DNA from 3 places in the Pseudarthrobacter sp. SSS035 genome. Region 3 is predicted to be linked to each of the others. Evidence: riboswitches for the same ligand, from Rfam matches in the RefSeq annotation. Region 3 holds a riboswitch; each other region holds the start of a gene.
What was found. Region 3 has a riboswitch for cyclic di-AMP ahead of MUN23_RS18935 (LysM peptidoglycan-binding domain-containing protein). Riboswitches for the same ligand answer to the same signal wherever they lie in the genome.
Positions count from the first base shown of each region.

Region 1: it holds a riboswitch for cyclic di-AMP, as region 3 does, so the genes downstream of both, MUN23_RS05100 (hypothetical protein) here and MUN23_RS18935 (LysM peptidoglycan-binding domain-containing protein) in region 3, are expected to answer to the same signal.
Region 2: it holds a riboswitch for cyclic di-AMP, as region 3 does, so the genes downstream of both, MUN23_RS04320 (C40 family peptidase) here and MUN23_RS18935 (LysM peptidoglycan-binding domain-containing protein) in region 3, are expected to answer to the same signal.

Region 1 covers NZ_CP096882.1:1,139,032-1,142,297, forward strand. Annotated here, with positions in the region: gene MUN23_RS05095 (cell wall metabolism sensor histidine kinase WalK) at 1-1,261, shown strand, start outside; cyclic di-AMP (ydaO/yuaA leader) riboswitch at 1,338-1,514, shown strand; gene MUN23_RS05100 (hypothetical protein) at 1,520-2,254, shown strand; gene MUN23_RS05105 (HAD-IA family hydrolase) at 2,325-3,041, opposite strand; gene MUN23_RS05110 (VOC family protein) at 3,117-3,266, opposite strand, start outside.
Region 2 covers NZ_CP096882.1:944,158-947,423, forward strand. Annotated here, with positions in the region: gene MUN23_RS04315 (C40 family peptidase) at 88-825, opposite strand; gene MUN23_RS04320 (C40 family peptidase) at 997-1,671, opposite strand; cyclic di-AMP (ydaO/yuaA leader) riboswitch at 1,742-1,904, opposite strand; gene MUN23_RS04325 (M23 family metallopeptidase) at 2,053-2,877, opposite strand; cyclic di-AMP (ydaO/yuaA leader) riboswitch at 2,881-3,124, opposite strand; gene MUN23_RS04330 (metal-dependent transcriptional regulator) at 3,266-3,266, opposite strand, start outside.
Region 3 covers NZ_CP096882.1:4,079,712-4,082,977, reverse strand. Annotated here, with positions in the region: gene MUN23_RS18940 (lytic transglycosylase domain-containing protein) at 1-1,205, opposite strand, end outside; cyclic di-AMP (ydaO/yuaA leader) riboswitch at 1,418-1,589, shown strand; gene MUN23_RS18935 (LysM peptidoglycan-binding domain-containing protein) at 1,593-2,444, shown strand; gene MUN23_RS18930 (YdiU family protein) at 2,514-3,266, opposite strand, start outside.

The DNA.
Region 1 (3,266 bases), 2.1 Mb from region 3:
GCGGATCCTGAACGGCCAGATCCCCAGCGGCGGTTTCCTGGACTCGGACACCACGCGCCTACCCCTCGACGCCGAAGACAAGCAGACCCTGCTGGCGCTGGCGCAGAACGGCCTTCCCGTGAACCGCTCGCTGTCCAACGGGGATTACCGGATTGTGGCCGTGCAAACCGGCTACGGCGATGTCCTTGTCACGGGCCTTCCGCTCGCCGCCAAGGAGAGCACGCTGGCATCGCTGGTGTGGACCTTTGTTTTTGTCTCCTTGGGCGGCCTGGCGCTGATCGGACTGGCGGGAACCGTGCTGATCCGGCGCACCATGAAGCCGCTCGAGCAGCTTTCCGAGGTTGCAACCCGGGTGGCCCGGCTCCCGCTGGACGCGGGCGAGGTGGCACTCGCGGTGCGCGTCCCGCCGTCGAACTCCAATCCCGGAACCGAAGTGGGCAGCGTAGGGCACGCCCTCAATCTGATGCTGGACAACGTCGCCAACGCACTCGAGGCGCGGCAGCGGAGCGAGACCAAGGTGCGGCAGTTCGTTGCCGACGCTTCCCATGAGCTGCGCACCCCGCTGACCGCCATCCGCGGGTACACGGAGCTGATGCGGATGACCGAGGACTTCACGCCGGACGGCCGGAAATCCCTGGCCCGGGTCCAAAGCCAGTCCGAACGCATGACCACCCTGGTGGAGGATCTGCTCCTACTTGCCCGGCTCGATGAGGGCCAGCCCCTGAAGCTCAGCGAAGTAGACCTCACACAACTCGTGATCGAAACCGTCAGTGACGAGAAGGTCATCGCCCCGGACCACCACTGGCGCCTTGAACTGCCTGACGAGCCGCTCGCCATCACGGGTGATGCGTCCCAACTGCGTCAGGTGCTTGTCAACCTGCTCTCCAATGCGCGCAAGCACACGCAGCCGGGGACCACGGTGGTCACCGCTGTCACGAAGTCTGCCAATGGCGGCGCAGCGGTGACGGTAACGGACGACGGCGGGGGCATCCCTGCGGAATTCGTGGACCACGTTTTCTCCCGGTTTGCCCGCGCAGACGCGGCGCGCAAGGGTACGGCACCGGCCTCGGGCGCCGGGGCGTCCGAAGGCACCAGCGGCCTGGGCCTGTCCATTGTCCAGTCGATCATGGAGGCCCACGGCGGGAGCGTGGAAGTGACATCGCGGGCCGGGCGGACAGAGTTCGCGCTGCTTTTCCCGACCGGCATCCTGGCATCATCATCAGACACCCGGGCACAGCAAGGCGACACACCGCCGTCGTGATTCTCGTTACCTAAATGTGACTTAAGCCGCCAGCTCCGGTACCGTCGATATGGTGTGGTTCCCGTTTGGGCCGCATATCCGGATGACGCCAAGCTCTGCCGCTTCCCGGATTCCGTTTTCAGAGGCAGAGGCGGGGGACCCACCGTCCCGGGCACCAGGTGCCCTTTGGGGTTAAGCCAACACGTGATTGTGCCGTGTGGCCGGATGCCCTCATCCGAACCCGACAGCTAACTCCGCAGGTGTGAGAGGCGATCCATCATGTCTGAATTCAAGGTAGAACCGCGCCCGCAGGGCGACAACAAGTCCAATAGCCACCGCAAGCAGACCCGCTTCGGCGCAGCTATGTCCCCACTCTCCAGGGCCGCCCGGATTCCCTCCGTGGGCCAGCGCGTCGCGGTGTTCGCCACCGCGTGCGCCCTGTTGGTCGGTGTAAGCGCCGCAGCACACGCTTCCGAGTCGGCCTCGCTTGCGGCCAGCGCCAACCAGGCCGCCGAAGAAGAGAACGCCCAGTCGAAGCTCAGCTTCGAAGCGGCTGAGATCCAGGCCCCGGCCACTCCGGAAGCGGCTCCGGCTGAAATCAACGTCGCGCCCCAGGCCGCCGATCCGGCACCCGCCCCGGCACCCGAACCCGCTGCCACTCCTGCTCCGGCCCCGGAACCTGCACCCGCGCCTGTTGTGGCCGTCAACGACCCCGCAGGAGCGCAGGCCTACGCTGCCGGGCAGCTGGCGACGTACGGCTGGTCCGCTGACCAGATGCAGTGCCTGCAGACGCTGTGGACCAAGGAATCCGAATGGACCACCACGGCCACCAACGCCAGCAGCGGCGCGTACGGCATCGTCCAGTCATTGCCCGCTGAGAAGATGGCGAGCGCCGGCGCGGACTACGTCACCAACTACCGCACGCAGATCAACTGGGGCCTGAACTACATCCAGGAGCGCTACCAGTCACCGTGCGGCGCGCTGAACTTCCACCTGTCGCACAACTGGTACTAGGCCGACTGAGCGGCGCCGGCGGTTGGCGTCGCTGAGCTGCACGCCGCGCCGGCGGATCACAAGTGGCGGATCACGAAAGTGATCCGCCGGCGTCAAGCCGGAAAGAAATGAGCTGCCGTCCCGCGGCGTCCGTTTCCACGGAGGCGGTCACGGCACGGTAATCCGCGACATGCAGCACGCCTGCCGGCAGCTCGCCCGTGTTGGGACCCACCGCCACCGTACGGATACCTGCGGCAACACCTGCAGCGATTCCTGCGGGCGCATCCTCGAATACCACGGCGTCCTCCGAATTGACGCCCAGCAGACCGGCGGCCATCAGATAGCCTTCCGGGTGCGGCTTGCCCCGTGTGACCAGGTCCGCCGTCACGGCCGTGGCCGGCATGGCCAGTCCGGCGGCGTGCATGCGGATGTCCGCGAGGGTCCTGTCCGCTGAGGTCACCAGGGCAACTGCCTGGGCCGGGAGGCTGCGAAGCAGGCGGGCAGCCCCCGGCAACGCGACGATACCGGCAGTCCGCACCCGTTCCATCGCGCCGAGTTCCGCAGTGAGCGCCACGACGTCGGCTCCCTCCGGCGCGAACCGGCGCACGGTATCGGCAGCCTGGACGCCGTGCGAAGTGCGCAGGATTTCGGCGATGTCCAGGCCGTACCGGGCCGCGAATTCTCCCCAGACCTCTTCGACCACTGCCGTGGAGTCCACCAGTGTGCCGTCCATATCGAAAAGAACGGCACGGCAGGTCAGCGTTTGTGTAGCCGGTGTTCGTGTGGCGGCAGGTGTGGGGATGTTCATGCTGCCTATTTTGCCTTAGGCGTTACCGGCTTAGGTGTCACGGGCTTAGGCGTTACGATCCGAGGCATCACGCCCTTAGGCGTCACGGCTCGGGATGTACTGCACCGCCCACTTGTTGCCGTCGGGATCGGCGAAATAGACGAAGTGCCCCCAGTCCTGGATGTCTATGTCGCTGACCTCCACACCGTTGCCCTTGAGGTGGTCGTGGGCAGCCTGGATGTCGCT
Region 2 (3,266 bases), 1.9 Mb from region 3:
TGCACCTCACCGGATCAGGGCAGCAGGCAGCAGACAGCAAAGGACCCCCGCCGTGTGGCGAGGGTCCTTCGAAGGCTGAATCAGCTGCTAGGACACGCGGATGAAGACCGGTCCCGAGCCAACGTTGGCGCTGAAGACAACGGTCTGGTTGCCGTTGTAGCCGCCGTGCACTGCCTGGCCATTGCCGGCGTATACGGCAATGTGGGCCATGCCCGCGCCGCCGTCGGCGTAATAGATCAGGTCGCCGGGCTGGGCCTCGGCGGCGCTGACGGTCTGACCCAGGGACAGGTACCCTGCGGGCCAGCCGTGGTAGTTGATGCCCACGGCGGCCAGGGCGTTGGTCACCAGCATGGTGCAGTCCTGGCTGACGCCGAGCTGTGCATAGGCTGCAGACAGGATGGCCTGGCCCTTGCCGCTGGCGGAGACCGGCGCCTTCGGAGCGGCCGACGCTACCGTGAGGGTGGCCGCGGCCTTGGCCGGAGCCGGAGCTTCAACAACAGGCGCGGGAGCCTCAACGGGAGCCGGCGTGGTGGTCACTGCGGGCTTCTCGTAGGAGATGGCAATGGTGGAAGCAGCCGAAATGATGGCCGGGGCGGAAACCTCAGCCTCAAGGTTCGAAGCGGACGCAGCTTCACGCTGGACGCCGGTGTCAGCCGCGTTCGCAGCGATACCACTGGTCAGGACAAGGCCGGAAGCAGCAGCGATAACCGCAGCCTGACGGCCCATGCCGCCGGCGTTGTCGCCGACAGCCTTGGCAATGACAGCCAGCGAGTTGGTCTTGGCGACCTCGGCGCGGTGCCGTGCAACAGTTGCACGTGTAGTCATTAATTTTCTCTCTTTCGTTTTCCTCAGGACCGCGTGGGCAGCCTGAGGGCTTTGGACGCGCCGGCATCTTGGGGGTACGCCGGCACGCCCCGAACGGGGATCTAGCGAAAAGGTTCCAGCGAAGAACGGCTCCGGCAGCACGGGGCTGCGGGAACTACTGGGTTGCAGGAACTACGGGGCCAGCGTGAAGAAGGATCCGCCGCCCGTGGATGCCACCGAGTGGAGCAGCGTGCCCTGTGACGGGTTCAGTGCGCTGATCATCATGCCGTTGCCGACGTAAATGCCAACGTGGGCGCCGCCATTCTGCATGACCAGGTCACCGGGGGCCGGTGTGGCGGTGGGCCGCATGGCCGTCCAGGCATTGGTGCGGGGAATGCTGATGCCGGCCTGGGCGTAGACCCACTGCGTGAAGCCGGAGCAGTCCCAGCCGTTGGGAGTGGTGCCGCCCCAGAGGTAGGGGTGTCCGATACCGGTGTAGGCAAGTGCTGCCAGACCCGAAGCGGCAGCGGAGGAGACAGTGTCAGCGAGCTTGGAGGCCGCGGCCTCGGTTGCGGCAGCACCCTGAGCCCCGGTTTCGGAGGCCGTGGACTGCGCACGGACCCTCTCAACCTTCGGCGCCGGCGTCGTCTTGATGACGGGGCGTTCGAAGGAAACGGTAGCCGTGGGCGCGGCAGTTACGGCAAGTGCCGTCTGCGCGGAACCGGACTCGGTAGAGGCGGAAACGCCGGCGGTGGAATCCGCAGCGTTGGCCGGAAGCCCCATGCTCAGGATCAGACCTGATGCAGCTGCGATAACAGCAGCCTGGCGACCTACGGTCCCGGCATTGGCACTGACGGCCTTGGACACGGAGCCCAAGGGGTTAGTGCGAACCGGTTGTGCGCGGTGACGCGCAGAAGTATGGCGTGAAGACACGAAGGTAGCCTCTCCCAATGCCTGCGAGGTGAGCTGTCGGATTCGGATGGGAGTCACCCGGCCGCGCTGCTTCACAGTGGAAGCTTTGCGACTTAACCCCAAGGCCTTCAGAATCGAAGACCAAAATTGGTTCCCCCGCCCCTGCCAGACGATGTCATGCGAACGGACCTTGAGCGGTGGCAGAGCTAGGCAATCCACTCAAGAACGTCAACTTCGGAAAAGTTGACGCGCTTTAGACGTTACAGGAGTTCCGAGCCAATGTCACATTCAGGTCACGGCACGTCGCCGCGATTCGAGAGTTGGCCATCATTTGGGTCAGAGCCAGCCGGTGGGGTCAACGACTTCGCCATTGACCTGGACCTCGAAGTGGAGGTGGCAGCCCGTGGACGCGCCCGTGGTGCCGCTGAGGGCAACAACGTCGCCGCGGCTGACTGTCTGGCCTACCCTGACGCTGGCGGAGGAGAGGTGGTTGTAAGTGGTTTCAAGGCCATTGCCGTGATCCACCACCACGCGGTTGCCGCCGCCGTACTGGTGCCAGCCAACGAAGGTGACGGTACCGCTGGCAGCGGCCAGGACAGAGGTTCCGCACTGTGCCACGAAGTCCTGGCCACGGTGGAAGTCGCCGGAGCCGCCGGTAATCGGGCTGACTCGGAATCCGAAGGGTGAGGCCGTAGCCAGCTGGGCGAGCGGCGAGCCGAGGCTTCCGGCAGAGGCGGCGCGGGTAATGGATCCCGCGGACTGGGCACTCAGGAGCTGCTTCAGTTTGCCGTCGGGATCACCCTGGGTCACCACGGACGAGCGGCTGAAATCAATTTGGGCGGCGGCTTCGGCGGTCACTTCGGGCTGCGGAGCAGCGGAAACGGCCGACGCAGCCTGGCCGGGTGCCGGAGTGGCCATCACGGGGCCGGTCACAGGAACCGTCACGGTGAGAGCCAGGCCTGTTGCTGCCAAGGCGATGCCGGCCTTCTGGCCGAGGCCACTGGCGGCGGCGAAATCCGTCATCTGCCGGAAGGGTCCCCGGCGGCGGCGGGCTTCCCGCTGTGGGTCGCGGGGCCTCTCCGCGCTGAAATCCTCGGCCACTCTGGGCGCCGAAGCGGGACCCACCGCGCGACGGCGGCCCCTGGAGTATTGCGTGGTCAAGAATGTTCCTCTCTGGGTAGCCTGCGAAGTTAGCTGTCGGATTCGGGTCAGAGAGTTCAAAGACCCGGTCCGCCGTGACAAGCACTTGGCGCAGAGATATCCCGTGAGGATCCTTCGCTGGAAGAGGCTTGCTGCTGACGGACTTAACCCCAAGGCAGTCTTACGACTGCCGGTTGTGGTTCCCCCGCCTCTGCCAGTTGGTGACTGATGCACCTGATCCGCTGGCAGAGCTCGGCTCCGGATCAGGTAACGCTTTTGTATCGACGCTGAGTTTCAACTATAGGTGATTAACTTGGACAGTAACAATTCCGTTATCTTTGCGGAACCTTGCCTCGCTGCGCTATGGCGCGGCCCCACGCGCGGCCCCACGCGGCGGACCGCCTTCCCGT
Region 3 (3,266 bases):
TGGGTCCGGTAGCTCGTGAGCCAGTCGCTGCCAGCGCTGGCATACTTGCTGGCCGGCAGCGACTGGGCGATGCCGTATGCGCCCGAGTACGGGTTGGTGGCGGTGGTCAGCCAGTTCGACTCCTTGGTCCACAGCGACGCCAGGCACGGAAACTGATCCTGGCCCCAGCCGTAGGCGCCCAGCTGCCCGGCTGCGTAGTTCTTGGCGCCCGCGGGGTCGTTCACAGCGCCTCCCGGAACGGAAGGCACGACGACGACGGGCGGCGGGACCGGCGTCGGGCTCGGGACTGGAGGCGGGGCGGGCACTCCCGGTACAGCAGGTGGGGCCGGCGCCGGTTTCTGTGCAGCGGCAAGGGCCGCCGCCTTGGCTGCCGCCTCCGCCTGTTGGCGCGCCTGTTCCTGCGCCGCGGCCCGCTTGGCGGCCTGCGCCGTTTCATACGCGGCCAACGCCACCTGGCCCTGCCGGAACTCCCCCTCCACCGCAGCCGTGGTGCCCTTGAGGGAGGCCAGCTGCGCGGTCAGTTCCTGGCCGTGCTCCTGCTGCTCCGCGATCTGCCGGGACATGGCCTGCTGGGCGGATTGGGCGGCGTCGAGCTTGGTTCTGGCTTCGCTGGACAGGCGCTCGCGTTCGGCCCTGGCCGCCTGCTCCTGATCGGCCAGGGCACGCGAAATGCGTTCGGCGCCTGCGGATTTGTTGACCAGGGCCGCAGTCTTATCGCTGACGATCTGGACGATATTCAGGCCTTGAATGCTGTTGTTCTGTACGGCGTCGAGGGCAACGAAGAAACCCATGTTGGTTCCACCAGTCTTGTACGACTGGGCCGCCAGGGCGCCGATTTCCTTCTTGTACTGTCCCAGTTCGGCCGCGGCGCGTGCCGTCTGGGCCGTGAGTGCGTCCACCGTGGAAGTGGCGGCCTGAAGTGCCGCTTCGGCCTTGGCATACTCCGCGGCGGACGTTACGGCCGCATTGCCCAGCGTCTCTGCTTCAGCCTGAAGTCCGCCCAGCAGCCCATTGATCCTGGCGACTTCTGCCGCTTTGCCAGCCTCGCTTTTCTTGGCGTTCTGCACGTCCTGCCACGAGGGATACCCGCCGGGCGGCGCGTCGTCTGCGGCATGCGAGGGAAGCAGCGCAGCCGACCCCACCAGGGCGACCGCCAGCAGGCCGGCGAGGGCGGGCAGCCGCATTTTTTGAACAATCCGGGACATAGTTGGTGAGCTTACCGGGCATATACGGATTACGGGGCCTGACCTGCAACATCGTTACCGAGGAGGGAGGGAATCCGAGATGAAGCACGGGTGGATTTCACGCCTACATTCCGTTACCGGAATGTGACATTGTCGATAACCGGAAGTTATGGTCAAACGGTGGCCCGGCTCAAGCCGGGACATTCCCGCCAGTATGCCGAGCCCTGCCGCTGACCGGGATCCAGTCGCTTTCCAGCTGGCAGGGACGGGGGAACCACGTTTCCACGGCTTTTCGAAGCCTTGGGGTTAAGTCGGTATCGCTCCGTCCCGTGCGGCGGCGCTACCGGCCGGGTATCTCCGACCCGAACCCGACAGCTCACCCCGCAGGCATGGGAGAGGCGATCAACCGTGTCCAAGAATTCCGCTGCCGCACGCCATCGTGCGGTTCCTGCCCGCTCCACCGTCCTTATTGGCCTGTCTACTGCGGCCACAACACACCCCCTGACGTTTGGCCGGCCGGCCCTGGTGGCTATTGCTGCATCCGGCCTGCTGTTCAGCATTGGCGTCCCGGCTCAGGCCGGCGTCCACGGCCCGGACAACTCCGGGACTGCCAACACCCAGGTCCAAACCAGTGCGGCGGCAGCGGCTCCGGCCGCTGTTCCTCCGGCTTCCGCTGCAGCAGCCCCCGCCGCGGCCACCGTCCACACAGTCGTTTCGGGTGACACGCTGGGCCAGATTTCCGCCACCAACGGCGTCCCGCTCAACGACGTCCTTGCTGCCAATGGACTCTCGCTGACCAGCATCATCTACCCCGGCGACCAGATCCGGATCCCCGGTGCCGGCTACACCGCACCGGCTCCCGCGGCGAAGGCCGCGGCGGCGCCGGCCTCTCCCACCAACACCGGCATCCGGCTGGCGGCAACGTCCGCACCGGCGGCCCAGGCACCGGCCGGCTCGCTCGGCGGGGCCATCCTGGCTTCCGCCAACTCCCAGCTCGGCATACAGCAGGACTGCACCGCCATGGTGGAGAAGGCGCTGCGCTCGGTGGGTAAGAGCGTGGGCGACCTGGCTCCCGGCCAGTTCTTCCAGTACGGCGCGGTGGTGGGCACACCTGCCGCGGGGGATCTGGTCATCACGGCCGGCCATGTGGGCGTCTACGCCGGCAACGGCCAGGTTGTCAGTGGCGGGGTGGACGGTTTCAAAACCGAAGTGCACTCCATCAGCTGGCTCGCCGGAGCGTCCTTCGTCCGCGTAGCGTGATCCGACCATGCCCGACGGCCGCGGGCGGCACCCAGCCCCGCGCCGCCGTCGTCCATCCCTGGTGTTCGCTCAGGTCCCGCAGAAGGTCCGGTAGCTCCCGAAGTCCTCAGGGGCGGGGCCGGCGTAGCGTTCCAGCCCGGGGCGCTGCGTGTACGGATCGGCCAGGACGTCCACCAACCGGTTGAAGGGGTCCAGGTCGCCCGCAATAGCAGCATCCAGAGCCTCTTCAACCAGGTGGTTCCTGGGGATGTAGACGGGGTTGGCCCGGTCCATCAGGTCCGTGTCCGGCGCCAGGGCAAGCCACCGTGCGGCCCAGGCGTCGTAGGCGCCCGGGTCCGCAAACATGGACCGCGCAGTTTCCGGGGTTCCGCGGGCCGCCGAGCCGAGGCTCCGGAAGAAGGAGGTGTAATCCACCTTGCCTTCCTGGAGCAGCGCCAACACGCCGTCCACCAGGGGCGACGCGACGTCGTCGTGCGTGTCCGGGCGCAGCCCAAGCTTGGACTTCATGCCGGCTGACCAGGCAGCACTGTACAGCGTGCGGAAGGCGCCGAGGGATTCCACCGCGAGCGCCACGGCCTGGTCCTGGTCTTCATGGAGCAGGGGCAGGAGTGCCTCGGCAAGCCGGGTGAGATTCCATTCGGCGATGACCGGCTGGTTGGCGTAGGCGTAGCGTCCGTCCGCGTCGATGGAGCTGTAGACCGCGCCGGGGTTGAAGGCGTCCATAAACGCGCAGGGACCGTAGTCGATGGTCTCGCCGGAGATGGCCATGTTGTCGGTGTTCATCACGCCGTGGACGAAGCCCACCAGCATCCATTGCGCCAC